DNA from 3 places in the Streptomyces bathyalis genome. Region 2 is predicted to be linked to each of the others. Evidence: riboswitches for the same ligand, from Rfam matches in the RefSeq annotation. Region 2 holds a riboswitch; each other region holds the start of a gene.
The links. A riboswitch is a leader RNA that binds a small molecule or an ion and turns the genes downstream of it on or off. The one in region 2 is predicted to bind cobalamin.
Positions count from the first base shown of each region.

Region 1: it holds a riboswitch for cobalamin, as region 2 does, so the genes downstream of both, G4Z16_RS09975 (ribonucleoside-diphosphate reductase subunit alpha) here and G4Z16_RS24770 (SCO2321 family membrane protein) in region 2, are expected to answer to the same signal.
Region 3: it holds a riboswitch for cobalamin, as region 2 does, so the genes downstream of both, G4Z16_RS27335 (hypothetical protein) here and G4Z16_RS24770 (SCO2321 family membrane protein) in region 2, are expected to answer to the same signal.

Region 1 is NZ_CP048882.1:2,337,046-2,346,929, forward strand. Features, by position in the region: gene G4Z16_RS09935 (glycoside hydrolase family 3 protein) at 1-479, opposite strand, end outside; gene G4Z16_RS09940 (carbohydrate ABC transporter permease) at 617-1,516, opposite strand; gene G4Z16_RS09945 (carbohydrate ABC transporter permease) at 1,513-2,508, opposite strand; gene G4Z16_RS09950 (extracellular solute-binding protein) at 2,615-3,883, opposite strand; gene G4Z16_RS09955 (GntR family transcriptional regulator) at 4,211-5,008, shown strand; gene G4Z16_RS09960 (DUF3311 domain-containing protein) at 5,205-5,489, shown strand; gene mctP (monocarboxylate uptake permease MctP) at 5,486-7,114, shown strand; gene G4Z16_RS09970 (GNAT family N-acetyltransferase) at 7,191-7,691, shown strand; cobalamin riboswitch at 7,743-7,865, shown strand; gene G4Z16_RS09975 (ribonucleoside-diphosphate reductase subunit alpha) at 8,045-9,884, shown strand, end outside.
Region 2 is NZ_CP048882.1:5,711,921-5,721,804, reverse strand. Features, by position in the region: gene G4Z16_RS24795 (glycosyltransferase family 4 protein) at 1-804, opposite strand, end outside; gene G4Z16_RS24790 (5-oxoprolinase subunit C family protein) at 1,343-2,389, opposite strand; gene G4Z16_RS24785 (5-oxoprolinase subunit B family protein) at 2,386-3,054, opposite strand; gene G4Z16_RS24780 (LamB/YcsF family protein) at 3,051-3,803, opposite strand; gene G4Z16_RS24775 (GntR family transcriptional regulator) at 3,911-4,615, shown strand; cobalamin riboswitch at 4,855-4,984, shown strand; gene G4Z16_RS24770 (SCO2321 family membrane protein) at 5,193-6,548, shown strand; gene G4Z16_RS24765 (SCO2322 family protein) at 6,623-7,369, shown strand; gene G4Z16_RS24760 (energy-coupling factor transporter transmembrane component T) at 7,392-8,546, shown strand; gene G4Z16_RS24755 (ABC transporter ATP-binding protein) at 8,543-9,884, shown strand, end outside.
Region 3 is NZ_CP048882.1:6,309,191-6,319,074, forward strand. Features, by position in the region: gene cobO (cob(I)yrinic acid a,c-diamide adenosyltransferase) at 1-583, opposite strand, end outside; gene G4Z16_RS27315 (putative cobaltochelatase) at 583-2,760, opposite strand; gene G4Z16_RS27320 (hypothetical protein) at 2,757-3,041, opposite strand; gene G4Z16_RS27325 (cobyric acid synthase) at 3,038-4,675, opposite strand; gene G4Z16_RS27330 (cobalamin biosynthesis protein) at 4,672-5,634, opposite strand; gene G4Z16_RS27335 (hypothetical protein) at 5,637-5,870, opposite strand; cobalamin riboswitch at 5,923-6,053, opposite strand; gene G4Z16_RS27340 (hypothetical protein) at 6,249-6,476, opposite strand; gene G4Z16_RS27345 (inorganic phosphate transporter) at 6,606-7,910, opposite strand; gene G4Z16_RS27350 (class II aldolase/adducin family protein) at 8,131-8,790, shown strand; gene G4Z16_RS27355 (alpha/beta hydrolase) at 8,931-9,884, shown strand, end outside.

The DNA of each region.
Region 1 (9,884 bases), 3.4 Mb from region 2:
GCGACGGTGTGTCTGGCGACCAGCAGCGGGTCGTCGCCGAAGGAGCGGACGCCGATGACGGGGTTGTCGGGGTTGGAGTTGACGTCCGCGGAGGGCGCCCAGTTGAGGTTGACCCCGCACGCGGCGAGACGGCGGCCGAGCTCGTGCGCGACCGCGCGCGTGAGAGCGGTGTCGTCGACGTGGCCCAGGGCGAGGTTTCCGGGGAAGGACGATCCCGTCCGGGCCTCCAGGCGGGTCACGTCGCCGCCCTCCTCGTCGATCGCGACCAGTACCTCGGGCCTCACCTCGCGCAGCTGGGCGGTGAGCGCGGCGAGCTGCTCCGGCGATTCGATGTTGCGTCCGAACAGGCCGACGGAGGCGAGCCCCTCACCGAGCTGCCGCAGCAGCCACTCTGGCGCGCTGGTGCCGGTGAAGCCGGGCTGGAGCACGGTCAGAGCGTCCCGGGTGAGGCTCTCGGTGCCGGTTGCGAGCGTGGTCATGTGGCGCATTGTCCCTTCACTGGTGGCCCCTCGCCGGGAGATCGGTCGCGGGCTCGTCGTGCGGATCGTCCTGCCGTTCCTGTTCGTCCTTCCGTCGTCGTCCGTGCGGCGCTACGGCGCTCACGGTCTGCGCTCGGCTATCCCTTCACCGCGCCGGAGGTGAGCCCGCTGACCGCCTTCCGCTGGAGGTACAGGAAGAGCAGCAGGATCGGCACGGCGAAGAGCGAGGCGGCCGCCATGGTGGCACCCCAGTCGTCCCCGAACGCCGTCTGAAACCCGGACAGCCACAGCGGCAGGGTCTGGGACTGTGCGTCCTTGTTGAGGATGAGCACCATCGGGAACTCGTTCCATGCCGTGATGAACCCGAAGAGCGAGGTGGCCATCACGCCGGGGGCCAGCAGCGGGAAGATCACCCTGCGGAACGCCTGGGTGCGGCCGCAGCCGTCCACCATCGCCGACTCCTCCAGTTCCTTCGGCACGGCTGCCACGTAGCCGCGCAGCGTCAGCACTGTCAGCGGCAGCACCATGACGGTGTAGAACAGCGTCAGCGGTACGAGGCTGTTGAGCATGTCGGCGTCCCGCACGGTCATGTAGATCGCGATGACCATGACCTCCCACGGGGCCATCTGCGCGACCATGAACGTCAGGATGATGCTCTTGCGTCCCGCGAAGCGCATGCGCGCCAGGGCGAACGCTGCGAACAGCGCGATGAGCAGGGCGAGTACGACCGCGAGAAGCGTCACGGTGACGGAATTCCGCACCAGCGTCAGGAAGTTCTCGGCCCGTACGGCGGTGGCGAAGTGGTCGAGCGTGGGGCGCGAGGGGAACCAGACCGGGGTGTCGGTGACGATGTCGCTGTTCGGTTTGAACGCCGTGTTGAACATCCAGTAGACGGGAAAGACGAAGCCCGCGAAGAGCACGAGGGCCGTCGCGTTGGGCCACACGCGAGCCCACACACGAGCGCGTCCGCGACGGGGCCGCCGGCTCACCGCCCGTACCGGGCGCGGCCGGCCCACCGGCGTTGCTGTCGCTGTCACTTCTCGTCCTCCTCTTGGCGCATGGCGGCGCGCAGGTAGTACGACATCAGCCCGAGCAGGATCACGATGGTGAGGACGGAGATGGCCGCGCCCGTGCCGTAGTGCTGGTTGCCGACGCCTTCGACGAATGCGTAGACGGGCAGGGTCTCGGTGAGGCGGTCCGGCCCGCCCTCGTTGATCGCGAAGATGTGCGGGAACGCCTTGAATATCCAGATGACTTCGAGAAACGTCATCACCAGGAGGAACGGCCGCAGGAACGGAAGGGTGACCGTCGCGAAGCTCTGCCGCGCGCTCGCACCGTCCAGCGCGGCGGCCTCGTACAGCTCCTTGGGGATGGTCGTCGTCGCCGCGTAGAGGTTGATCGCGACGAACGGCACCGACGTCCAGACGATGAGCAGGGAGATGACGAAGAACGTCGGGATCTGCCCGCCGGTCCAGTTGAAGCCGGCCATGGAGTGGATGCCCACTGCATCCAGCACCCAGTTGACGACGCCGAAGCGCTGCGCGAACAGCCACTGGTAGACGGTCGTAGCGGCGATGACCGGCATCGCCCAGGCGAGCACGAGGCCGGACGAGAGCAGCAGCCGCATGCGCGGGCCGAGCCGGGCGAGCAGCAGCCCCGTCAGCGTGCCGAACAGCATGATCACGGCGACGTTGACGGCGGTGAAGAGCACCGACCGCAACGTGACCCGCCAGAAGTCCTCACTGCCAAGCGTGGCGCGGTAGTTGTCAGTGCCTGCCCAATCGGTGACGTGCTGGATCAGCTGCGTCATGTTGAGGTTCTGGAAGGAGAGCAGGCCGTTCATCACCAGCGGCCAGCCGAGGAGCACGGCGGTTGCCGCCAGCGCCGGGAGCAGCAGCAGGTACGGCAGCCTGCCGGTGGTCTGCTTCGGCCCGCCGGGCCGGTCGTCGGCGTAAGGGCGCGTCCCGGGCGGTGTTGTGCGAGGTGTGCTGCGCACCGGTGGCGGCGCGTCGTCGGTCTGCACTGACATCTGTGCTCCAGCTCCCGTGGTCGAAGAGCCCGGGCTGCCGGTGTGCCGGCAGTCGTGCCACCCCCTCCGGCAACACGACTGCCTGCACCCCGGCAGCCCGGGGGCGTCACTGCTTCTGCGAGAGCCTCTTGTTGATCTCGTCCTCGACCGACTTGGCAGCCGCGGCGTGCGACTTCCCCTTCAGCACGGCGGTCATATAGCTCTTCACGGGGTTCGGCGGGTTCTCCACGGCGGCCCACTGGGGGATCAGCGGCGTCAGTCCGCCGTCCGCGACGGCGGGCGCCGCCGCCTCGGCGGCCGGGTTGCCCTCGAGCCTCTTCTGCAGGGAGGTCTTGTTCGGTATCACGCCGCCCTCTTTCGCGAGGGCGCCCTCGAACCTGTCGGAGAGCGCGATCTTGAGGAATTCCTTGGCGAGTTCCTGCTTCTCGCTTCCCGCTGCGACGGCCAGGTTGGAGCCGCCGAGGAAGACGCCTTCGGGCTTGTCCGCACTCTCCCCGGGGATGGTGAAGTACCCGATGTCCTTCTTGATCTCAGGGTTGGCCTCGACGGCGGTCGCTGCCTCCCATCCCAGGCCGATGAACGCGCCCGTCCTTCCCTTGGCGAATATCTCCGCCTGCTGCGGCGTGGCCTCGTCCTTGTCCTTGGGGGCCTTGGAGTACGACGCGTACTTCTCGTAGAGCTCCATGGCAGCGCCGACCTCGGGGTCGTCGAGGTTCGAGACCCACTTGCCGCCCTGCTTCTTGATCAGCTCGGCCTTCTTGCCGATGAGCAGGCCGTCGAAGAAGTACCAGTTCTGGCCGGGGAGGTAGAGCGGCTCGGCATCGGTCTTCTTCTCGATGGCGTCGAGCGCGTCGAAGAACTCCGCACGTGTCTCGGGGGTCTTGTCCACGCCGGCGTCCGCCCAGATCCGCTTGTTGTAGATGACGGTGCGGTTGACCGCGAACCAGGGTGCCGCGTACTGCTTACCGCCGTACACCGCGGACCTGTTGACGGACTCCGTCCAGTCCTTGCCGATGCTCTTCTTCAGGTCACCGAGGTCGGCGAGGCCGCCCGTCTTCGCGTACGCGGGGGTCTGGGTGTTGCCGACCTCGATGACGTCCGGCGGGTCGGACTCCGAGAGCGCGGTGGTCAACTTCTGCTGGATCCCGTTCCACTGCTGGACCTCGAGCTTCAGCTTCGCTCCGGTCTTCTTCTCGAAGGCCGCCCTGACGTCCTTCTCCCACTTCTTGGGAGTGGATCCGTCCATGGCCCACAGGGTCAGCGTCTGGCCCTTGAAACCGTCGGCACCGGACTCCGACTCACCACCCGGGCCGCAGGCCGCAACGCCCGCCATCAGAGCCGCGATTCCTGTCGCGGCGATGAGTCCTCGTCTCACGGCATCCTCCCCAACGCCTGGATCTGGTCTAATGGTTTAGACCAGTCCGCAGCTTGGCCTAGACCTATAGCCCTGTCAACGGTGCAGAATCCGAGCCGCCGGTTCCGTTATCGGAACGACATCTGGGCGGGAGAGTCCCGCAGGGCCGAGCACGTGCCACGATGTGAGCCGCGAAGTACAGCCGGAACGGAGGGCGGAGGCCGGAACACCACCGGAAACGCCGCCGCGCCGGTGCCGTAACCGGAGCCGGAGGGGCGGGCAGTCGGCACGGCCCGCGCACACGGAGGCATCCGGTGACGGGGCACGACACGAACGGGAAGGCGAGCGATGAGCACGGACGCGGGCGCGGTCACAGCCGCGGCAGAGCCGGAGTCGGGAAGCGGCAACGGCGGCGCGCGGACCACTCGCGTGCCCAAGTACTACCGGCTCAAGCGGCACTTGCTGGAGATGACCGAGACCATGCCGCCCGGCACTCCGGTGCCTCCCGAGCGCACCCTCGCCAGCGAGTTCGACACCTCGCGTACGACCGTGCGCCAGGCCCTGCAGGAACTCGTCGTCGAGGGGCGGCTGGAGCGGATCCAGGGCAAGGGAACCTTCGTCGCCAAGCCCAAGGTCTCCCAGGCGCTGCAACTCACCTCGTACACGGAGGACATGCGCGCCCAGGGGCTCGAACCGACCTCGCAGTTGCTGGACATCGGCTACGTCACCGCCGACGACCGCCTCGCTGACGCCCTCGACATCCCCACCGGCGGACGCGTGCTGCGCATCGAGCGCCTTCGCCTGGCCAGCGGCGAACCGATGGCGATAGAGACGACCCACCTCTCACAGCGCCGATTCCCCGCGCTGCGCCGAAGCCTGGTGAAGTACACGTCGCTCTACACGGCTCTGGCCGAGGTCTACGGCATCCATCTCGCCGAGGCCGAGGAGACGATCGAGACCTCGCTGGCCACACCCCGCGAGGCCGGCCTGCTCGGCACCGACGTCGGCCTGCCCATGCTGATGCTCTCGCGGCACTCGCTCGACACGGAGGGGGAACCGGTGGAGTGGGTGCGCTCCGTGTACCGGGGCGACCGCTACAAGTTCGTCGCCAACCTCCAGCGCCCGCACCCCGATCAGAACGGCTGATACCGCTCATACGGGACAAAGATCTCGAACTCCCTTGAGGCGGACCGGGCTTGCACGAGGCGCGTAGGGCGCATCTCGTCTCCCGCGAAACAAAAGGTGCCGTTCCGTTATCCGTGCAGGTAGTGACGGGGGCCGAACCGCTCGTTTAGATTTCCTGCGCGTCTCGACAGGAATACCCGACGGACGGAGCCGAGGCATGTCAGCGCCCCCCGAAACACCCGAGACCGCGCCGGAGTCGCAGCCACCCGCCATCACGCCGATACGGGTCGTCATCGGACTGTGCCTTTTCGTCCCGTTCGTCGCGCTTCTGTGGGTCAGCTCCTACGCCCGCACCGAACCCACCTTCATCGGGATGCCGTTCTTCTACTGGTACCAGATGCTGTGGGTGCTTGTTTCCGCGGTGCTGACGTCGGTCGCGTACAAGCTCGTCAAGCGTGACAAGGCGCAGCGGCGCGCCCGCGGAGAGGACGGTGCCCGATGAACGGGGTCAACGGAGTCGCACTGGCCGTATTCATCTTCTTCTTCGTCCTCGTCACCGCGATGGGCTTCCTGGCCGCGCGCTGGCGGAAGGCGGAGAACGCCGACAGCCTCGACGAATGGGGCCTGGGCGGGCGCAGCTTCGGCACCTGGATCACATGGTTCCTGCTCGGCGGTGACCTCTACACGGCGTACACCTTCGTGGCGGTGCCGGCGGCCATCTACGCGGCGGGCGCCGCGGGCTTCTTCGCCGTCCCGTACACGATCCTCGTCTACCCGCTCATCTTCACCTTCCTGCCGCGGCTGTGGTCGGTCTCGCACCGCCACGGATACGTGACGACCTCTGACTTCGTGCGCGGCCGCTTCGGTTCCAAGTCGCTGGCGCTCGCCGTCGCCGTGACCGGCATCCTGGCAACGATGCCGTACATCGCGCTGCAGCTGGTCGGCATCCAGTCGGTGCTGGACGTCATGGGCATCGGCGGCGGCGAGTCGACGCACTGGTTCGTGAAGGACCTGCCACTGCTGATCGCGTTCGCGGTGCTGGCGGCCTACACCTACTCGTCGGGACTGCGGGCGCCGGCGCTGATCGCGTTCGTCAAGGACACGCTGATCTACATCGTCATCGCGGTGGCGATCATCTACATCCCGATCAGGCTGGGCGGCTTCGACGACATCTTCGCCAAGGCCGGAGACGCTCTCTCGCAGACCAACCCGACCACCGGGAAGCCGAAGGGCGAGCTGACGCCCAGCTCGGCCAACCAGTGGGCGTTCGCGACGCTGGCGCTCGGATCCGCACTCGCGCTGTTCATGTATCCGCACTCGGTCACCGCGACGCTCTCCAGCCGCAGCCGCAACGTGATCCGCCGGAACACCACGATCCTGCCCCTGTACTCGCTGATGCTGGGCTTGCTCGCGCTGCTGGGCTTCATGGCGATCGCGGCGGGCATCAAGGTCAAGAACGGGCAGCTGGCGATCCCGCAGCTCTTCGAGAACATGTTCCCGTCCTGGTTCGCGGGCGTCGCCTTCGCCGCGATCGGCATCGGCGCGCTCGTACCGGCAGCCATCATGTCCATCGCGGCCGCGAACCTGTTCACGAGGAACATCTACAAGGACTTCCTCCGGCCGAACGCCACACCCGCGGAGGAGACCAAGGTCTCCAAGATCACCTCGCTGCTGGTGAAGGTCGGCGCGCTGATCTTCGTGCTCGGCATGGACAAGACGGTGGCGATCAACTTCCAGCTGCTGGGCGGCATCTGGATCCTCCAGACGTTCCCGGCACTCGTCGGCGGCCTCTTCACCCGCTGGTTCCACCGGTGGGCGCTGCTGGCGGGCTGGGCCGTGGGCATGCTCTACGGCACGCTCACGGCGTACGGCGTCCCGTCGCCGACGCTGCCGTCGCAGAAGCACTTCGGCGGGCCCAACGACATCATCCCGGGCATCGGGGAGATGGGGTACATCGGCCTGACGGCCTTCGTGCTCAACGTGGTCGTCGCCGTGGCGCTCACCTTCGTGCTGCGGGCCGTGAAGGCCCCGGACGGCGTCGACGAGACGCGGCCTTCGGACTACACGGCGGACGCCGGCGACCCGGGCGTCAAGGAGGAACTGCCCGCGCCGACAGCCGCAGGCTGATCGCACTCACCACCACGGATACCGCCCGCGCCCCACTGACAGCTCGATTGTCAGTGGGGCGCGGCATGCTCGTTCCATGGACATCACCATCAGACCCGCGCGGGACGACGAGCTGGAGGATGTGGGCGAGCTCACCGCGCGTGCGTACCTCGGGGACGGGCTGCTGACGTTCGGCGCGGAGGACCCGTATCTGGCCGAACTGCGTGCGGCGCGGCGCCGCGCGCGGCACACGGAACTGCTCGTCGCCGTCGACACCGCCACGGACTCGATGCTCGGCGCTGTCGCCTTCGTCGGGGACGGCGGGGAGTACGCGGACCTGGCAGGCCCCGGCGAGGGCGAGTTCAGGATGCTGGCCGTGAAACCCGAGGGGCGCGGGCGCGGGGCGGGCGAGGCCCTGGTGCGGGCGTGTGTGGACCGGGCGCGTGCACGGGAATTGATACGGCTCGTGCTGTGCAGCACCGAGGAGATGTCGGCGGCGCACCGGCTGTACGGACGACTGGGGTTCGTCCGCACACCGGAGCGGGACTGGGAGCCATATCCGGGCCTGTTTCTGCGCGCGTTCGCCCTGGAACTGTGATCTTCCACTCCCCCGACACAACATGTGGGGGCGAGTGGCGCATCCCGCTACTAGATGTATGCTCGTGCTCGCTGCCGCGCAGGGGAATCCGGTGCGAATCCGGAACTGTCCCGCAACGGTGTGCGATGTGCTGCTCTGCTCTGCCCGGAACCCTTCCGGCATGAGCTGCGATGAGCCGTCGTCGCGAGTCCGAGTGCCTGCCGGCCGTGTCGACTGACGTCCGGGTCCCGAGGGTTGGGCCGGTGGACGCCGCGAGGACCGCCGCGTTGCCGACGCGGCATGCCCTTTGTGCGCCCGCCTGTGCGCTCCCCCGGTGCCCCGGTAGCTGATCTGAGCGAGGGAGAGCACATCCCGTGACCATCGCACCCGCACCAGAAGCCGCGGCGGGAGCCGCACGCGCCTCCGCTGCCGCGCCGGCGCCCCCGGCCGACGACGGCGCTCTGCTGCGCACCCTCACCGAGCTGACCGCCGACCTGCCGGGCACCGGGGCCGAGCGCGTCGCCGCCGCGGTGCTGCGCGGCCGCCGAAAGGGCGCCGGCGAAGCCGAGTTGCGGGCGCTCGCCGCAGAGGAGGCCGCCGGGCTCATCGGCGAGGAGCCCGCGTACTCGCAGCTCGCGGCGCGGCTGCTCACGCTCGCGATCCGCGACGAGGCCCGTGGGCAGGGCGCGGAGTTCTTCTCGTCCTCCGTCGCGACGGGGCACCGCGAGGGCCTCATCGCCGACCGCACGGCCGAGTTCGTGCGGGCGCACGCGGAGCGTCTGGACGCGCTGGTCGAGGACGCGGTCGCGGGCGGGGCGGACGACCGCTTCGGCTACTTCGGTCTGCGCACGGTCCATTCGCGGTATCTGCTGCGCCATCCCACGAGCCGGCAGGTGATCGAGACGCCGCAGCACTTCCTTCTGCGTGTCGCCTGCGGGCTGGCCGCGGACGAGACAGAGCAGTCGGCCGTGGAGGTGGCGGAGCTCTACGCCCTGACGAGTTCGCTCGCGTATCTGCCCTCCTCCCCCACGCTCTTCAACTCCGGTACGCGGCACGCCCAGATGTCGTCCTGCTATCTGCTGGACTCGCCGAAGGACGAGCTGGACTCGATCTACGAGCGCTACCAGCAGGTGGCGCGGCTCTCGAAGCACGCGGGCGGCATCGGTCTGTCCTACTCCCGTATCCGTGCCCGCGGTTCGCTGATCCGCGGCACCAACGGGCACTCCGGCGGCATCGTGCCGTTCCTGCGCACCCTGGACTCCTCCGTCGCCGCCGTGAACCAGGGCGGCCGGCGCAAGGGAGCCGCGTGCGTCTATCTGGAGACGTGGCACGCGGACATCGAAGAGTTCCTGGAGCTTCGGGACAACACGGGTGAGGAGGCCCGGCGCACGCACAACCTCAACGTCGCGCACTGGATTCCGGACGAGTTCATGCGCCGCGTGGAGGCCGACGCCGGCTGGTCGCTCTTCTCACCCGCCGACGTACCGCGGCTCACCGATGTGTGGGGCGAGGAGTTCGACGCCGCCTACCGCGAGGCCGAGGCCGCCGGACTCGCGGTGCGGCAGGTGCCCGCCCGCCAGCTGTACGCGCGCATGATGCGCACCCTCGCGCAGACGGGGAACGGCTGGATGACGTTCAAGGACACCTCCAACCGCACCGCCAACCAGACCGCAGGGCCGGGCCGCATCGTGCACTCCTCGAACCTGTGCACCGAGATCCTGGAGGTCACCGACGACGGCGAGACGGCGGTCTGCAACCTGGGATCCGTCAACCTCGCGGCCCACGTGGGCGAGTCGGGCGAGATGGACTGGGAGCGGCTGGACTCCACCGTCCGCACCGCCGTGACGTTCCTCGACCGCGTCGTGGACATCAACTTCTACCCGACGCAGCAGGCCGAGCGCTCCAACTCCCGCTGGCGGCCGGTCGGTCTGGGTCTGATGGGGCTCCAGGACGTCCTCTTCCGCATGCGGCTTCCCTTCGACTCCGGGGCTGCACGTGAGCTGTCCACGCGGATCTCCGAACGGATCATGCTCGCCGCGTACGAGACCAGCGCCGACCTCGCGGAGCGGCACGGCCCGCTGCCGGCCTGGGAGGAGACCCGTACGGCGCGCGGAGTGCTGCACCCCGACCACTTTCCGCAGGCCGAACAGGCCTGGCCGGAGCGCTGGTCGGCGCTGCGCGCCCGCATCTCCCGCACCGGGATGCGCAACGCCC
Region 2 (9,884 bases):
CCGTCCGGGCACCTGCGGAACGGACGGATCCGGCGAGAACAGGCCGGTGTCGGCGCCGATGTGGACGACGTGGATGCGATCCTGCCGGACCCCGAGGTGGTCGGTGATCTCCTGCCGCGAGGACCCGGAGACGGTCAGTACGGACGGCAGCCTGCGTGCGACACGCTTCTGCATGCGCGTGAAGCCGTACCAGCGGCGCACGGAGGCGCGGGCCGTGCGGGTCCTCGCCGCGTCGAGATCCAGCTGACGGTCGACGGTGATGGGGTGGTGGACCGTCGTCACGAGCGGGGCCCCGAGGTCGCCCAGGAGTCCGTAACCGAGTGTCTGGTTGTCGTGCACGATGTCGAACTCGCCGCGGCGCGCGGCCAGATGGCGCCGCGCACGCAGGGAGAAGGTGAGCGGTTCGGGGAAGCCGCCGGTCCACATCGTGGCAACCTCCAGCATGTCCACCCAGTCCCGGTACTCCCCCCGTCCCGGAGTGCGGAACGGGTCCGGCTGCCGGTACAGGTCGAGGCTCGGCAGCTCGGTGAGGGTGACTCCCTCGTCGAGAACGGGGTAGGGCTGGGCGCCGATCACCTCCACCGTGTGGCCCAGCCGGGCCAGTTCGCGGGAGAGGTGCCGGACGTAGACGCCCTGGCCGCCGCAGAACGGATTGCCCTTGTACGTCAGCATGGCGATGCGCAGAGGCCTCTCGGCGTGGCCGCCGAGGGCCGCCGCAGGGGCGGGTGTGCCGGGGAGAGTCGCGGGCCCGGCGGGTCCGCGATCTCCGGTGGCCAGGGTGTCCCGTACGGCCTCTGCGGTCACTCACGGCCCCCTTCGTCACGGCGCTTCCAAGGGGATCGGAGACACCGGCGCTGTTCCTGGACGTCGGGAAGACAGGCCCTGCCGGGCCCGCCAACCTTCGGACCAAGAATTTACCGGCCAGTCACTTATCCGGAGCAGCCGAGGCAGGTGATTCGCGCCACCCGCCCCCCACCTGCACTGATTCCCCACGGCGGGCGTGGCGTACGCGAGGCCCGTTTCACGACGGAAGAGGGCACACGTGGCGAAACGGGCCATGCGTGCGGGGGTTCGCCGTCCGTTCGCACGGGCGGGACCGGCCCGAGCGGTGCGGGTCGGGGTCACTGGTGCGGGTGTGCCCTCGGCGCGGCACGGGGTCACCGGTGCGGGTGTCCACGGCGCCGCACGACCGCGGCGCCTGGCCAACTCCCGCTGTGCGCACGCCGGATGACGCCAGGACGGCCCGCCTCGGCCCGGGGCGGGGCCAGTTCACCGGACCGGACCCGACGTTCCCCGTCGAGGGCTTCCCGCGTCGCCCCGTGAGTTCGTCGCCCCGTAGACGTCACCCCGAGACGGGGGTGAAGCGCACGGGCGTGCCCGGCACCGCCTGAGCCACGGCGGCCAGGGCCTCCTGCGGTACGACGCCGATCACCGGATAACCGCCCGTGACGGGGTGGTCGGCGAGGAAGACGACCGGCCGCCCTTCCGGAGGCACCTGGAGGGCGCCCAACGCGATGCCCTCGCTGGGGAGTTCACCCTCGCGCGCCCGCTCCAGCACCGGCCCTTCGAGGCGAAGGCCTATGCGGTTGCTGGCGGAGGAGACGCGGTAGCCGCCGGTGAGGAGGGTGCGCAGCGCCTCGCCGGTGAACCAGTCGGCACGCGGCCCCGGGACCACGGGCAGCACCAGTTCGCCGGGCGGACCGGCCCAGGGCGCGGTGTCGATGGCGGCCCCATGACGCGGCCCGGCTGCGGAGGTGGCACCCAGCGGCAGCCGGGCACCGTCGCGCAGCGGTTCGGGGCCGAGCCCGGAGAGCAGATCGGTGGCGCGGCTGCCGAGCACCGGCTCGGCGTCGACGCCGCCGGAGAAGGCGATGTAGCTGCGCAGCCCCCGTTCGGCGGGCCCGACGTCCAGCACGGCTCCCGCGGCCAGCCGGAAGGGGACGCCCCACGGCGCGGGCCGCCCGTCCACGGTGACCGCGCAGGGGGCGCCCGTGACCACTGCCTCGGTGACGGGACCCCGTGAAGTCTCCCCGCCGGCCGTGACCTTCGGATCTGCGGGCGGAGGGCCTGAGCGGCCCTGACCGCCCGCGGTGACGAGCACCGCGCAGCCGTCGAGCGTGGTCTCCAGGGTGGCGGCGTTCTCCGGGTTGCCCAGAAGCCGGTTGGCGAGCCGGTGAGCGGGCTCGTCCAGCGCTCCCGAACGGGGCACGCCCAGATGTGCGTGGCCCGGCCGCCCCAGGTCCTGGACGGTGGTCAGCGCCCCGGCCCGTACGGCGTGGAGCTCGGCGGCGGCCCGTGCCCGGGCGCGGCCGGCGGAACCGGTGGAGCCGGTGGAGCCGGTGGAACCGGAGCTGGAGCCGGAGCCGGTGGAGTCGGCTGGGTCCGTCATTCCGTTCCGCCCTCCGGGACGAAACGGACACGGGTGCCGGGTGCGAAGAGCGCCGCGGGCTCACGTGCGGCGTCCCACAGCACGGTTCCCACGGCTGTGCCGATCAGTTGCCAGCCGCCGGGCGAGGAGCGTGGATAGACGCCGGTGTACGGGCCGGCCAGCCCGACCGAGCCCGCCGGGACCTTCGTACGGGGATCGGACCGGCGCGGCACGTGGTACTCCTCGGGCAGTCCGGTGAGGTAGCCGAATCCTGGCGCGAAGCCGCAGAAGGCGACGCGGAAGGAGGTGGCGGCGTGCAGCCGCCCGACCTCCTCGGGGGCGACGCCCCACATGCCGGCGACATCCGCCAGGTCCGGCCCGTCGTAGCGGATGGTGATCTCCACGGCTGACTCGCTGCCGCGCTCGAGCGGCGGGACCTCCCACTCCCCCACCTCCGCCGCGAGGCGCCGCGGTTCGGCCAGCCCGTCCAGCAGTACGGTGCGGGCGCCCGGCACGATCTCCGTCACGCCGGGCAGCAGCCCGGCGGAGCGGCGGCGCAGCACTTCGGCGTGGAACGCCTCGGCCGCCTCCGCCCCGGGCAGTTCGATCAGCAGACCGTGACGCCCGACGGGGAGGACCACACGCTCGCTCCCGTGCCCGCCCAAGGCCGTGGCCGCGCCGCTCACGCGAACGCCCGTACCGTGATCCCGGCGTCCGTCAGCTCGTCGCGTATCCGGCGGGCCAGGCGGGCGGCGTCCGGGGTGTCGCCGTGCAGGCAGAGGGAGCGGGCGGGCAGACGCAGCGGCCTGCCGTCGACGGCGGCGACGTCCTTCCCTTCGGCGATGGCGATCGAGCGGGCGACGACCTGCTCGGGGTCGGTGAGGACGGCGCCGGGTTCACTGCGGGGCACGAGGGTGCCGTCGGGGCGGTAGCCGCGGTCGGCGAAAGCCTCGTCGATCACGGGAAGGCCGACGGCCGCGGCGGCGCTGTGCAGTTCGGATCCGGGCAGCCCCAGCACGGGCAGAGGCGCGCCTGCCATCCGTATGCCCTCGACGACGGCGGCGGCCTGCTCGGTGTCGCGCACGCAGCGGTTGTAGAGCGCGCCGTGCGGCTTGACGTAGGCGACGGCGGCGCCCGCGGCCCGGGCGAAGATCTCCAGGGCACCGATCTGATAGGCGACCTCGGCGGCCAGTTCGGCGGCCGGCACGTCCATGTTGCGGCGGCCGAATCCGGCCAGGTCGCGGTAGGAGACCTGGGCCCCGATCCGCACCCCCTCGGCCGCGGCCCGCTCGCAGACGCGGCGCATGGTGAGGGGATCGCCGGCATGGAAGCCGCAGGCGATGTTGGCGCTGGTGACCGAGTTCAGCAGGGCGTCGTCGTCGGTGAGTTCCCACCGGCCGAAGCCCTCTCCCAGGTCGGCGTTGAGGTCGATCATCGAAGCCAACCTAGAGGATTGTTGAACAATACGGCAAGGGGGTTGTTGTCCCGCACGGCTTTGTAGGTTTCACTGGGGCGGACCACCTGCCCTGAAGAAAGATCACCATGACCGCCGATACCGACTCCGGCCTGGAGCTGTCCGAACTCGCCGCTGACCGCGCCCTGTTGGGCCGCACCAGCACGGCCGAGCGGGTCGCCGGCATCCTGCGTGAACGTATCGCACAGGGTTTCTTCCTACCCGGGGTCCGGCTCTCCGAAGAGCGCATCGGGAACGCCCTGGGCGTCTCTCGCAACACCTTGCGGGAGGCGTTCCGGCTGCTCACGCACGAGAGACTGCTGGTCCACCGGCTCAACAAGGGCGCGTTCGTACGCGTCCTCTCGGCGGCGGACATCGCGGACATCTACCGCGTACGGAACCTCGTCGAGTGCGCCGCCGTGCGCGGGCTGGAAGACCCGCCGTACCCGCTGGAGCAGGTCGCCGGCGCGGTGGCGGACGGAGAGCGCGCCGCCGAGCGGAACGAGTGGAACGACTGCGGCACCGCCAACATCCACTTCCACCAGGCCCTCGCGGGACTCGCGGGCAGCGAGCGAACCGACGACCTGATGCGCGGCGTGCTGGCGGAGCTGCGGCTGGCGTTCCACGTCATGGACGACCCGCGCCGCTTCTACGAGCCCTACCTCTCCCGCAACCGCGAGATCCTCACCACCCTCGAGGACGGGGACGCCGAGGGCGCGGAACGAATGCTCGGCTTCTACCTGGAGGACTCGCGGCGCCAGGTCATCGAGGCCTATCCGGAGCAGCGCGGCTGAGACGACGCCCGGCCGGCCTTCAGCGGCGGACCCGGCTCGTGACCTGCGGCCCGTGACCCTCACGGGGAATTTTGCAGCGACCACCCTGGCCGATCGTTGAACAACTCTCCACGCACTGCTCCGGTGTCCGCCCGCACCAGGTGTAGGGGCTGCCCTGCTGCCCGGCCGCGGGGACGGGCCCAACGCCCCGATGCCCCGCGCCGGTTCCCGGCCGCCCGGGCATCCGCCCGGGGAAGACCGCCGGAGGGCGAGGCTAGAGTGAGAGGCGTACATCGCCTCCGATCGAGGGAAGCCGGTGAGAATCCGGCGCTGACCCGCAACCGTGAGCGACGCCCGTACGAGGTGAACTGCCGCTGGAGAGCGGCCCCTTGGGGGCGTCGTGAGCCGGAGCACCCGGCCGGAAGCAAGGCTCGCGGAGCCGTGTCCGCCGCCATGGGCGGAGGCAGGCTCCAACCGTCGAGGTTTACGGAGCTGAGCCGGGTGTGCCGCCCGACGGTACGCGTGCAGCGCACGCATGCCACCGTACGGGCGGGGCGGCCGCGCGGAGCTGCGGACCGCTCACCGAAAGGCACCCCCCATGTTCCTGCGCCGGAGCATCACAGCCGTCACAGCGGCCACTGCCATCTGCGCCGTCACCGCACCCGTGGCGTCGGCCGCCGGCTCCGCCCCCCGGGCGTCCGGTACTTCGCTCGCCGGCCCCGCCAACCCAGCTGCCGCGCCCGGCACTTCGATATCGGTCACATCGAGGTCCGCCGCTTCCGATGCCGCCGCGAGCGGGAAGAAGACGCCGAAGGCGCTCTACGGCAAGGCCGACCCCAAGTACGACGGCGTGTGGAGACAGTCGATGGCCCTCCTCGCGCTGGACGCCGCCGGAGCCGAACCGGCCCGCGCGGCAGTGGACTGGCTCACCTCGCAGCAGTGCGACGACGGCTCCTTCACCGCGTACCGCGCCGAACCCGGCGCCGCATGCGACGAGAAGACCCCGGGCGACACCAACGCCACGGGCGCCGCGGTGCAGGCGCTCGCCGCGGTCGGCAGCCAGGACGCAACGGTGCGCAAGGCCCTCGCCTGGCTGCGTTCCGTGCAGAACAAGGACGGCGGCTGGAGCTACAACCCGGGCGGTCCCAGCGACGCGAACTCGGTGTCCGTCGTCGTCGGCGCCCTCTCCGCCGCAGGCAAGGCGCCGGAGAAGGTAACGAAGGACGGCAAGTCGCCGTACGACGCGCTCACTTCGCTCCAGCTCGGCTGCGATGCCAAGGCAGCCGAGCGCGGCGCCTTCGCGTACCAGCCCGACAAGGACGGGAAGTTGGCCGCCAACGACGACGCGACGGCCGCGGCCGTCCTCGCAGGGACCGGCTCCGGACTGCTGCCCGAGCGGAAGCCGGACCGCCCGGTCGAGCCGCTGAAGTGCGGCAAGGGCGACGGCGGCAAGCCCCTCGCACGCGACGAGGCCGCCGACGCCGGTGCCGCCCACCTCACGTCCGTGCTGGAGAAGAACGGTGACCATCTGCTCGCGGTGACGCCCGGCGCCAAGGGCACACCCGACTACGCCAACACGGCCGACGCCGTCATCGCACTCGCCGCGGCAGGCCACCGCGCCGAGGCGCGCAAACCGCTCAACTGGCTGGCGGAAAAGCTCGATTCATGGGACAAGGCCGAGAGCGACCCCGCCGCGGTCGCCGGCGTCATGCTCGCCGTGCACGCGACCGGCGGCGACGCATCGACGCTCAAGGGCACGAAGCTCCTGGACCGCCTCGTCGCAACCGGCCCGGAACCCGCCCGCATGCCCGACGAGAAGGCCACCGGCGGGATGACGAAGAAGGAAGGCGGCGGCAGTGACGTGCTGCGCTGGTCCCTGCTGGGTGCTGGGCTGGCCGCGGGCGTCGGCGTCGGCTTCCTGATCAGCGCTCGCAGAAAGCGGCAGGGACTGTGACCGCCGGCGGGGCATCGAGTCCGGCGAACAGGCCGGGCCCGCCTGGCCGTTGGGGCGCGGTGCGCGGTGCGGCGGTGATCGGACTCGCGCTGCTCCCGGCCACCGTGCAGGTACCGGCGAGCGCCGCCGACGTTCAGGCGACGAAGGCAACGACGACCGCGGCGGCGCCCGCCGCGGTGACCGCGCGCACGTCGGGATCGGGCAGCTACCGGTACTGGGCGTTCTGGGAGCGGAAGGGCAAGGACGGCAACGCCGCCTGGTCGTACGCCACCCAGGGCCCGTCCGTTCTGCGCCCTGAGGACGGCGCCGTGCTCGGTTTCCGCTTCGCGCTCAGCGAGGACTCCAAGGACGCGGAAAAGCCGCGCGGCGAGGCGGAGTTCGCCGCCGTCTGCGGCGGCACCGAAGCCGAGAGGGGCCGCAAGCGGATCGCGCTCGCCATCGACTTCGGCACCCCGGCCCACGCACCTCGCGGCGAGAGCCCACCGCGGCGGCGCACCACCTGTGCGCAGGTCGACGAGGACGCCACGGCTGCCGACGCCCTCGCGGATGTCGCGAAGCCGCTGCGCTACAACTCCGATGCGCTCCTGTGCGCCATCGACGGCTACCCGGAACGCGGTTGCGGCGAGCAGATCGAGAGCGGAGACGACGACAAGGGCACGGGGCAGGACGACACGCCTGAGGACAACGGGGCAGGCGCGGAGGACGACGCAGGCGACGACTCCAGCAACGGCTTCGGTTCGGCGACGGGCGTCGCCGCGGGCCTCGCCGCCGTCGCCGCGCTCTCCTTCGCGACCGTCCGCCGTTCGCGGCGCCGCGGGTGACCGGGTGGGACGCGGTGAGGCGATGAGGGAACGGCTGCGCGCACCCGAGGCCGGCCGTGGCCTCGACCTGCATCCGGGCGGCTGGTGGCTGTGGGCGCTGGGCATGGCGACCGCCGCGTCCCGCACGACGAATCCGCTGCTGCTGATGCTGCTGTGCGCCGTGGCCGGTTATGTCGTCGCCGCACGCCGCACGAACGCTCCCTGGGCCCGTTCGTACGGCGTGTTCCTGAAGCTGGGGCTCGTGGTGCTCGTCATCCGGCTCTTCTTCGCCTTCTTCCTCGGCTCGCCCATCCCCGGGAGCCACGTCCTCGTCACGCTGCCCGAAGTGCCGCTGCCGGACTGGGCGAGGGGTGTGCGCGTCGGGGGCCGGGTCACCGCGGAGGGGCTGGTGTTCGCGCTGTACGACGGGCTGAAGCTGGCGACCCTGCTCGTCTGCGTGGGCGCCGCCAACGCACTCGCCAATCCCGCCCGACTGCTCAAGTCCCTTCCCGGAGCGCTCTACGAGGCGGGCGTCGCCGTCGTCGTCGCGATGACGTTCGCGCCCAACCTGGTGGCGGACGTACGGCGGCTGCGTGCCGCACGCCGTTTGCGCGGGCGCGCGGACAAGGGGGTCCGCGCGCTGCTCCAGGTCGGACTGCCCGTGCTGGAAGGCGCGTTGGAGCGTTCGGTGGCGCTGGCCGCCGCGATGGACGCACGCGGCTACGGGCGCAGCGCCCAAGTGCCGCCCGCCGTACGCCGGACGACGACCCTGCTCACGCTCGGCGGGCTGCTCGGCGTGTGCGCCGGTACGTACGCGCTGCTGTCGGCCCAGGGCGCGGTGTACGGCCTGCCGGTGCTGCTCGGCGGTGTGCTGCTGGCGCTGGCCGGGCTGCGGCTGGGCGGGCGGCGCAGCATCCGCAGCCGCTACCGTCCCGAACTGTGGGGTGTCCGGGCCTGGTTGACGGCCGCCTCGGGTGCGGCGGCCGGCGCCGTCATGGTGGCGGCCGGCGGCGCGTTCCCGGAGGCACTGCACCCGCCGGCGGTGCCGCTGACGGCACCGGAGCTTCCACTGTGGCCCGCGGCCGGGCTGCTGGCCGCCCTGCTGCCCGCGTTCGTCGCGCCCGCCCCCGTGCAGGACCCCGCCCCGCTCCCGTCCGCAGTCGCGTCGTCGCCCGTACACGAGGAGCCCGCCCGGTGATCCGCTTCGAGCATGTGTCCGTCCACTACGACAGCGAGGCAACCGCCCGGGCCGGCGAAGCGCCCCCGCCCGCCCTGCGGGAGGTGGACCTGGAGATCCCCGAGGGCGAACTGTGCCTGCTGGTGGGCCCGTCCGGCGTCGGCAAGTCCACGCTGCTGGGCACCGTCTCCGGGCTCGTGCCCCACTTCACCGGCGGCACCCTGCACGGCCGGGTCACCGTCGCCGGACGCGACACGCGCACGCACAAGCCACGTGAAATGGCCGACCTCGTCGGCACCGTCGGCCAGGACCCGCTCGCGCACTTCGTCACCGACACCGTCGAGGACGAACTCGCCTACGGGATGGAGTCGTTGGGGCTGCCCCCGGCCACAATGCGGCGCCGCGTCGAGGAGACCCTCGACCTCCTCGGCCTCAACGAGCTGCGCGAGCGCCCCATCACCACCCTCTCCGGTGGCCAGCAGCAGCGCGTGGCCATCGGCTCGGTACTCACCCCGCATCCGCGCGTACTGGTCCTGGACGAACCGACCTCGGCGCTCGACCCTGCCGCCGCCGAGGAGGTTCTCGCGGTACTGCAGCGCCTCGTCCACGACTTGGGTACGACGGTGCTGATGGCCGAGCACCGGCTGGAGCGCGTCGTCCACTACGCAGACCAGGTGCTGCTGCTGCCGGAGCCCGGCGCCCGCGCCCTGCTGGGCGATCCCGCCGAGCAGATGGGCGTCTCGCCCGTCCGGCCGCCCGTCGTCGCGCTGGGTCGGCTCGCCGGATGGTCGCCGCTGCCGCTGTCCGTGCGGGACGCGCGCCGCATGGCGGGGCCGCTGCGCGAACGGCTCACCGGCCGGCCGGGCGGCGCCCCCGACCGGGAGGGCACCGACCTCGCGGGCGCGCACACTCCCGCCCCGAGGGGTGGCCGCGAACTCCCCGACGCAGCAGGCCCGTTGGCCCGGCTCCGGGCGGCCATGAGGACCCGGCCACGTCGGCCCGGACACGGTGCGGCGGACACGGGCCCCGGCGCGGCCCCGGCGGCGGAGCTCTCGGGCCTCACCCTCCGCCGCGGCCACGTCACCGCGCTGCGCGGCGTGGATCTGACCCTCCGTCCGGGGCAGACCGTCGCGCTCATGGGACGCAACGGAGCGGGCAAGTCCACTCTGCTGGGCACGCTCATGGGAGTTCACACGCCGACCAGCGGATCGGTGACGGTCGGCGGGCCCGAGCGCCTTGCCCCGGCCGAAACACATCCCCGGCGGCTGCTGCGGCACGCGGGCCTCGTACCGCAGGAACCGCGGGACCTGCTGTACGCCGACACCGTCGCCGCCGAGTGCGCGGCAGCGGACGAGGACG
Region 3 (9,884 bases), 600 kb from region 2:
GCTGGCCCTTCTGGCCTGCGTCCATCGGGTGTTTCACCTTGGACATCTCGGTGACCAGATCGGCCGCGTCGATCAGCTTCCCGGGCGCGTTGCGCCCCGTGATGACCACGTGCTGGGCGCCCGGACGCTCGCTCAGCACGGACACCACCTCGTCCGTGTCGATCCAACCCCAGTGCATCGGGTACGCGAACTCGTCGAGCACGTACAGGCGGTAGGTCTCGGCGGCCAGGTCGCGCTTGACCTGCTCCCAACCCTCGCGCGCCGCCTCCTCGTTGCTCATCTCGCCGTCCCGCTGGATCCAGGACCAGCCCTCGCCCATCTTGTGCCAGTCGACGGTGCCGCCCTCGCCGCTGGCACCGAGTACCCGCAGGGCCCGCTCCTCGCCGACCTTCCACTTGGCCGACTTCACGAACTGGAACACCCCGATCGGCCATCCCTGGTTCCAGGCGCGCAGCGCCATCCCGAACGCGGCTGTCGACTTGCCCTTCCCGGGGCCGGTGTGCACCGCGAGGAGCGGCCGGTTGCGGCGCTGGCGTGTGGTGAGTCCGTCGTCGGGTACGGAGCTCGGCTGTCCCTTCGGCACTATGCGGCCCTCCGAGTCTTCGGCTGGGTGTTCGGGGAATGCGGGGCTGCTGTGGTCGCGGCCGGCGCCGTGGATCCGGCCCGGGTGCCCGTGGCGTGCCGCACGAGGTCGGTGACGGCGTCCGCACGCAGCTCCTCCAACGTCACGGCGCTGCCGCCGAGATCGGCCGCCAGCGCGCCGGCGAGCCCGAGCCGTACGTGCCCGGCTTCGCAGTCGAGGACTACCGACGCCGTGCCGTCGGCCGCCAGCAGGCGCGCCGCGCGCCGCGCGCGCTCCACCGGCTCGGCACCGCCGGTGGCCCGCCCGTCGGTGACGGTGACCACGAGGGGACGGCGGGACGGATCGCGCATGCGCTCCACACGGAGCACCTCGCGAGCCCTCAGCAGTCCCTCCGCCAGGGGCGTACGGCCCCCGGTGGGCAGCGATTCCAGCCGCGCGGCGGCAGCCTCGACGGACGAGGTCGGCGGCAGGGCGACCTCCGCCTCGGACCGGCGGAAGGTGACCATGCCGACCTTGTCCCGCCGCTGGTAGGCGTCCAGCAGCAGTGACAGCACGGCACCCTTGACGGCGCTCATCCGCTGCCGCGCCGTCATCGAACCGGACGCGTCCACGACGAACAGGACGAGATTGCCCTCGCGCCCCTCCCGCACGACCTCGCGCAGATCGTCCCGGCGCAGCAGCAGCCCCCGGCCGTCACGTCCGCGAGCGCGCTGGTGCGGCGCCGCCGCCTGCACCGTGGCCGCCAAGTGCAGGTGTCCCAGCGCGCCCCGTGGTTTCCGCGCGCCCGTGGTGCGGCCGTGCGCGGTGCGGGCACGGGAGCGGTTGCCGGCCACGCCCTCGCCGAGGCCCGGGACGTACAGGGTGCGGGCGCGGAAGGGCTCGGATGCGGGTGCGGCGGGCTGCTGCGGCGCCGCGCTGCCGGTGTTGCCGTCAGCAGCGGACGCCTGGTCGTCCCCGTCGTCCTGCGCTCGGGGGCCGTCCTGGGCGGACGGGGCCGGCGGCGCCGGCTGCTCCTGCGGTTCGTTCGGCGCGGGTTCCTGCTGATCGGGCCGGGCGGACTCGTCACCAGGGCCGCCGTCGGGCTGCTGCGGCGGGTCGCCTCCGCCGTCCGGGCCGCCGTCCGGTCCGTCGGGGCCCTCCGGGTCGTCGTCGCCGTCGTCGGGCGCGGCGTGCTGCTGAAGGGTCTCGTCGAGCTTGTCCTCGTCGAGTCCCGGTGCGTCGAAGGGATTCCGCCTGCGCCGGTGGGGAAGCGCCAGCAGTGCCGCCTGCCGTACGTCGTCCGCTGTCACCTCGGTGCGGCCCGCCCAGGCGGCCAGGGCCGTGGCGGTGCGCGCCATCACAAGGTCCGCGCGCATGCCGTCCACCTCGAACGCGGCGCAGGTCGCCGCGATCTGACGCAGCGGCGCGTCGCCGAGCTGCACCTGCGGCAGCAACTCCCGTGCCGCGGCGATGCGTTCGCGCAGCGCGTCCTCCTCCGCCGACCACCGGGCCGCGAACGCGGCAGGATCGGCGTCGTAGGCGAGGCGCCGGCGCACCACGTCGACGCGCTCGTCGGTCTCCCGCGAGGCGGTCACCTCCACGGTCAGACCGAACCGGTCGAGCAACTGCGGCCGCAGTTCGCCCTCTTCGGGGTTCATCGTGCCGACGAGCAGGAAGCGCGCCGCGTGCCGTACGGACACGCCCTCGCGTTCGACGTACGAGGAGCCCATGGCCGCCGCGTCCAGCAGCAGGTCGACCAGATGGTCGTGCAGCAGATTGACCTCGTCGACGTAGAGCACGCCGCGGTGCGCGTCGGCCAGCAGGCCCGGTTCGAAGGCCTTCACGCCTTCCGACAGGGCCCGTTCGATGTCGAGCGCCCCCACGAGGCGGTCCTCGGAGGCGCCGACGGGCAGCTCCACCAGGTGCGCCGCGCGCGTCAGGCCCTCGCCTCCGAACTCGTGCGGCCCGTCGGGGCAGCCGGGGTCGGGCGCCGCGGGGTCGCAGGAGAAGCGGCAGCCGGGCACGACTTGCTGCGGGGGCAGCAGCGTGGCCAGCGCCCGTACGGCGGTGCTCTTCGCGGTGCCCTTCTCACCCCGTATGAGGACGCCGCCGATCGCGGGATTGACGGAGTTCAGCAGCAGTCCGAGCTGCATGTCCCGCATTCCGACGAGCGCGGTGAACGGGTAGGGGATGCTCATGCCCTCTTCTCTCCTCGGGGCCGGTCTTCGTGCGAGCGGTGCCAACCGCCGTGCGGGCGGCGGGAGCCGGCACTCGCCGCCGGGCCGGTCACTCGCCGTCCACGGGGTCGCCGCGTGCCGGGCCGCCCGCGCGTGCCGAGCCGCCCGCGCGTGCCGAGCCGCTGCGCACGGTCTTCCCGTACGGGGTGGGCCTTCGCGATGCCCGCGTCCCGCGGCCTGCCCGCCAGGTTCTTCGCGGACAGGCCGGTGCCCGTGGTGGACAGAAGCAGAACCCTGTTCATGAGGACCCTCCCGCGAGTTGTGCCTCGGGCGCCCCCGGGGCGACGAAGGGCAGGCCCGGCGGCGGGCCTTCCTCGATCAGGCGCAGCAGCGCGTCCGTGTCGGCGTGTTCCTCGATGAGATCGCCCAGGCGCTCCAGTTGCTCCTCGCGCAGCGCCGCGAAGCTCGTGTCCGGTGCGGGTACGAATCCGGTGCGTCCCGCGTCGGCGGCCACCCGGCGCAGAAGGGCCCGCCGGAAGCCGTCGCTCTCCAGCGACCCGTGCCAGTGCGTGCCCCACACGGCGCCGGACCGGCAGCCGTCCAGGGCCGCCCCGTCCGCATCGCTGAACACGGCCTCGCCGCCGAGCACTTCGGCGACGCCGTGGTGGATCTCGTAGCCCTCGGCGTGCTCACCGAGGGCCCGGCCCGACGGACGGGCGAGCGTCTTCTCGTGCGCGAACCTCACCTGGACCGGCAGCAGCCCCAGCCCTTCGATGGTCCCTGCCCGCGACTCGACCTCGTCCTCGATGCGCTCGCCCAGCATCTGGAAGCCGCCGCAGATGCCGAGGACCGGCAGCCCTTCGGCCGCGCGGCGCCGTACCGCGTCCGCGAGGCCGCGCTGGCGCAGCCACGCCAGCGCCCGCACCGTGCCGCGGGTGCCGGGCAGTACGACCAGGTCGGCGTCGGCGAGTTCCTCGGGACGGTCCGTGAACCGCACGACGACTCCGGGTTCTGCGGCGAGGGCGTCGACGTCGGTGAAGTTCGACATCAGAGGTACCGGCACGACGGCGATCCGCAGCACGTCGCTGCCGTGCGGGGACGCCGACGCCGACTCGCGGACGGTGCTGCGGCGGACCCTCCCCCAGACTCCGTCCGGGGGCACCCCCAGCCCGTCCTCCTCGTCGATGCCGAGTCCGTGGCGGAAGGGCAGCACGCCCAGCACGGGCCGCCCCGTCAGCCCGTGGAGCATCTCCAGGCCCGGCTCCAGCAGCGCCACGTCGCCGCGGAACTTGTTGACCACGTACCCCGCGAGCAGTTCCTGGTCCCGGTCCGCCAGCAGCGCCGTCGTGCCGAAGAAGGAGGCGAAGACGCCCCCGCGGTCGATGTCCCCGACGACCACGACGGGCAGCCCGGCGGCCCTGGCCAGGCCCATGTTGACGATGTCGGTGCGGCGCAGGTTGATCTCCGCGGGGCTGCCGGCGCCCTCGCAGATCACCGCGTCGTGCGTGCGACGCAGCTCGGCGAGGCAGTCGGCGACCGTGCCCAGCAGCCGCTCCTGCTTGCCTGAGTGGTAGCCCCCCGCGCTCATCTCGCCGACCGGCTTGCCGAGCAGCACGACCTGGCTGCTGCTGTCGCTGCCGGGCTTGAGCAGGACCGGATTCATCAGCGCCGTCGGCTCGGTGTTGGCAGCGGCAGCCTGCATCGCCTGCGCACGGCCTATCTCGGCGCCCTCCAGCGTCACGTACGAGTTGAGCGACATGTTCTGCGCCTTGAAGGGCGCGACCTTCAGGCCCTTGCGCGCCAGCCAGCGGCAGATGCCCGCCGTGACGACGCTCTTTCCGGCGTCGGAGGTCGTGCCCGCGACGAGAAGTCCGCCGCCCTGCCCGCCGGAACCCGGCCTTCGCGCATGCCCGCCGTTCTCACCGGCCGTCGTCATCCGTCGCCCCTTTCCGCCCGGCGCTTCCTGCCGAACGCGCCCGCCACCGAGGTCACCAGCAGCGCCAGCGCGCTGACGCGGCGCGAGAGTTGGACGGCTGCCGCTATGTCGTCCGTACGCACTGCACGGCCGGGGGAGTTGAGGACCGGCCGGTGCTCGGTGCGTCCGCCGTAGCTGAGGGTTCCGCCCAGACGCACGCCCAGCGCCCCTGCGAACGAGGCTTCCACCGGGCCCGCGTTGGGGCTGGGATGCGAGCGGGCGTCAGTGCGCCAGGCACGCAGGGCCCCGCGCGGAGACGGCCCGGCGAGCGCGGCGAGCGCGGCCGTCAGGCGTGCGCCCGGCCATCCCGCCGCGTCGTCCAGACGGGCGGCCGCCCAGCCGAAGCGCAGGTGACGCGGCGAGCGGTGACCGAACATCGCGTCCAGGGTGTTGACCGCACGAAATGCCGCCATGCCCGGGGCGCCGGCTGCCGCGCCCCAGACCAGGGCGCCCACGACCGCGTCCGAGGTGTTCTCCGCCACCGACTCCACGACGGCCCGCGCGATGGCGTCCGCGTCCAGCGCCTGGGGGTCGCGGCCGCACAGATGCGGCAACAGCCGCCGCGCGCCCTCGACATCACCCGCCTCCAGCGCGGCGGCCACGGCGAGGGCCTCCCGGCGGAGGCCGGTGCCGCCCAGCACCGTCCAGGTCACTGCGGCGTCGACGAGGGTGGCGCCGCCGGTGCCCGCAAGGGCGCGTGCGGTGCGCGAGAGCGTGGCGACGGCGGTGACGGCTCCGGCGACGGTCAGCGCCGTGTGCAGGGCGCCCGCACCCCGGTGGTCTCGCCACAGGGCGCGCTCGGCAGCGGCTGCGGCCCGGCCGAAAGCGGCCACGGGGTGCCCACGGCGGGGGTCGCCCAGCAGCGCGTCGCCCAGCTGTCCGAGGGCCGCGCCGCGTATGTAGGCGCGATGAGCCCGCACCGTCAGCGTGCCGTCGTCGTGCCTCGGAGGAGCATGCCGGGCCGCGGGCGGCCACGGTGCGGGACGTGACCGCGGCGGACGCGGACGTTCACGCCGTCGCGGAAACCGTCGCGGAAGCCGTCCTGGAGGCTGTCGCCGCAGCCGCCGTGGACGCGGGCGGGGACGTCCGCCGCAGCGGCAGCCGTCGCGGACTCGGGAACGGAAACGGGTGCGGGAGAGGCAGAGTAGCCACGCATGACGGAGTCCTCACTCAGGGTCCTCGCCCTGGTTCGACGTGCCGGCGACGAGAGTCTCCTGGCTCCCGGATCGCTGCGTCCCCCGGCCTTCCAGCCCGTCGAACTGATGGGCCGTGGCCTTCGGTTGGGGGTGCGCTCCCCGGTGACAGTGGCGGGACCGCGCCGGATTCGCACCGGCTTCCTCTCCTGCCGCCGTTGGGCATCGGCAGTCCACCACGTACCAGGAGGGGCGTCAACTCGCCCTTGACCTGCGACGGGAGAGTGTGAGCAGGCACACGGGGACCCCGCCGCGGCACAGGAAAAAGGGGTACGGAGCGCTGCTCCGTACCCCCTCCGGTATCGGCGGCCGCTGTCAACGGCTCGCCGGCGCCCAGTCGTTCAGGGCGCGGTGATGATGTAGATGCCGTAGGCGACGGCGGCCGCGCACAGCGCGAAGCACGCGTACGACCCGGTGCGCGCGAGCACGGACGCGCCACCGCCCTGCGAGCCGCCGGCCTTGCCGGCGGACGCACCCACGATGCCGAGCGTGAACACGCCCACCAGGGCGACCGTGGCCACGAGGCTCACGCCGAATACCTCGCCGAGCGCTGCCCAGTCGATGTCCATAGCGTTTCCCTGTCTGTCCTCCGGGCCGGGATCGCGATCCCGGGAGTCCGGTGAGTGGTCCGGTTGTGACTGCTTGTCGGTTGCCGGGCCGGTGCGGTGCGGAGACCGTGACCGCACCGGCCCGGCAACCTAGCCGAGAGTGGAGGCCGCTCGCCCGCGCTCCGTCTCGGTCTGCGAAGACGAACTCGCCGTGCCGACGCCCTCCGGGGTCCTTGCCGGACCCCCGTTGCCGTCCGCGTTGCTGCGGGCCGACGCCACGGGCGGCGGCGCGACGGTACGCAGCGCCGCCGTGACGACTCCGGCGGGTTCCGGCCCGGAAGTCCCGGGCAGGGCCGCGTCGTTGACGTTCGTGTGGTCGACGGGCTGGCGGCGCGAGAGCAGCCAGATGCCGCCGCTGATGGTGAGCGCGAGCGCCGCGACCGTGCCGACGCCCCAGTCGCCCTGCTGCGCCAGCACCGCGGCGCCCGCGGCGACGAGTGCCGCCGCCGGAAGCGTCAGGCCCCAACCCGCCACCATGCGGGCCGCTGTCGACCAGCGCACGACGCCGCCCTTGCGGCCGACTCCCGAGCCCATGACGGCGCCGGAGCACACGTGCGTCGTGGAGAGCGAGAAGCCGATGTGGGAGGAGGCGAGGATCGTGACCGCGGCCGAGGTCTGCGCCGCGAATCCCTGCGGAGGCTTGATGTCGGTGATGCCCTTGCCCATGGTGCGGATGATCCGCCAGCCGCCCAGATACGTACCGAGGGCGATGGCCAGCCCGGCCGAGACGATCACCCAGGTCGGCGGGTCCGCCTGCGGGGCGATCACGCCGCCGGTGATCAGCGCGAGGGTGATGACACCCATGGTCTTCTGCGCGTCGTTGGTGCCGTGCGCGAGGGAGACCAGCGCGGCGGAGGTGATCTGCCCCGCGCGGTAGCCCTTTGCGGTCTGCTGCTCGTCGGCCTTGCGCGCCGCCCGGTAGGTCAGCCGCGTCGCGAAGAGCGCGGCGAGGCCCGCGACGAGCGGAGCGGCGATGGCCGGGATGAGCACCTTCATCACCACGGTGCCGCCGTTGACGGCACCGATGCCGACGGAGGCCACCGTGGCACCGAGGAGGCCGCCCATCAGCGCGTGGGAGGAACTGGACGGAAGCCCGGCGAGCCAGGTCAGCAGATTCCAGATGATCGCTCCGACCAGCCCGGCGAAGATCACTTCAGGCTGGATACCGGAGCCTTCGTCGATGATTCCCGATGAGATGGTCTTGGCCACCTCGATGGAGAGGAACGCTCCAACGAGGTTGAGGACCGCCGACATCGCCACCGCTGTCTTGGGCTTGAGCGCCCCGGTGGAGATGGTGGTGGCCATGGCGTTGGCCGTGTCGTGGAAGCCGTTCGTAAAGTCGAACACCAAGGCCGTGACGATCACGATCCCGATGAGAAGCGTGATGTGTTCCATTCACCCAGGCACAATCAGCTCGATGGTTGATGTCCAGATGAACGTAGGGAGAACGGGTGAACAGAAGGTGAACTGCGGCGGGCTTCAGGGTGTCACTCCGCGGGGTCTGTTGTGAGCGGCGTCACACATCCGTCCCGCCGGTACCTTCGCTCTCTTCAACGGCTGCGGCACGGCCCGGCGGCGGCGCACGCGAAGAACCGCATCAGAGGAGGAACGAGCCGTGGAATCGGCTGAACTGCTCGGCGCCTGGCGGGAGTTGGTGCACACCGCCCGGCGCACGACCGCCGAAGGACTCGTCGTGGGAACCTCCGGCAACCTCTCCGTGCGAGTGGGGGACACGGTACTCGTGACCCCGAGCGGTCTCTCCTATGAACGTCTCGGCGACGCCGAGTGGTGCGCCGTTGACCTCGAAGGGCGGCGCACCGCCGGGAGCCTGTCACCGACGAGCGAACTCCCCATGCACCTGGCCGTCTACCGGCACACCGGTGCCCGCGCGGTGGTGCACACGCACGCCGTGCACGCCACCGCCGTCTCCACCCTCGTGCGCGAAGTACCAGCCGTTCACTACATCACGGCCGAACTGGGCGGCCCCGTACGCGTCGCGCCGTACGCCACGTTCGGCAGCGACGAACTCGCCGCACACATGCTCACCGCGCTCGACGGCCGCAACGCCTGTCTGCTGCAGAACCACGGCACCGTCGCGTACGGCGAGAACCTCGTCCAGGCGTACGACCGCACCGCCCAGCTGGAGTGGATGTGCCGCGTCTGGCTGGCTGCCTCCTCGGTGCCCGGACGCACGCCCTCCCTGATTCCGGACGACGAACTCGCCCGTGTGGAGGAGAAGTTCAGGGGATACGGGCAGCGGCCCGCCGCGCAGTGAACAGCATGTCCGCGGCACCCGGACGGCGTGCTGGGAGGTACCCGCGGACGGAGCCCGCGGGGAGGGCCCCGGCGGGGAGTTCACCCGGGCGGCAACCGCAGGACTGGTCTCGTGGCCGCTCCGTCACCGACACTGGCGCAATGCGTCTGCGCAACGCGGCCCTTGCCGCCACCTCAGTGACGGTCGCCGGTGTCGCGGCACTGGCCGCCGGACGGTACGCCGCCGACGCGGCGCTGCGGCCCGCGCGTCCCGGTAAGGCGGCGGCGGGCGGGCAGCTTCCCGCGGGGTTCGGCGGACCTCCGCTGACCGTGCACGAGGTCGGCGACGGTCGCGTCTCCCTCACCCGCTCCCTGACCGCGCAGCTTCCGGGCGTCTACGGGCTGGTCGGGCGGGACTGTCACGCGGTCGTCGGATCCGTAATGGACGGGGAGCCCTCCAAGGCCCCCGCCGACACCGTCGTGCGCCGTCTGGAGCGGGTCGGCCGCGGTGAGCTCAAGCCCGGTACCAAGGTGTGGTTCACCCCGCAGCTGTACACGGACGATTCCGACGCGGGCCCGGACGACGCTTCCGGCATCGACGGCGCCCTCTCCCGCACCGCGGTCCAGGTGCCCGGTGAACTCGGCCCGCTGCCGGCCTGGTTCATGCCCGGTGAGCGCGACACCTGGATCATCACGCTGCACGGGCTCGGCGCGACCCCGGCCCAGGCGCTGCCCCTGCTCCCCTTCTACGCCGGCCTCAAGCTCCCCGTGCTCGGCCTGGCCTACCGCGGCGACGAGGGGGCACCTCCGCCGCCCGACGGCGTACGCCATCTCGGCGGCACCGAATGGCGGGACGCCGAGGCGGCGATCGCCTACGCGGTACGCAGCGGAGCCACCCGGGTCGTCCTGCACGGCTGGTCCGCCGGGGCCTCCATGGCGATGCGCGCGGCGGACGAGTTGAGCGGCCACCGCTCCGGTCCGGCCGCTGACGCGGGCCACGGCGGCGGTGCCGCGGATGACGGCGGCGTGGACCCCGACGCCGTCGGCAGGGTCGCCGGCCTCGTGCTCGACTCGCCCGTACTGGACTGGTGGGCGACCGTGCGCGCGCTCGCGGCG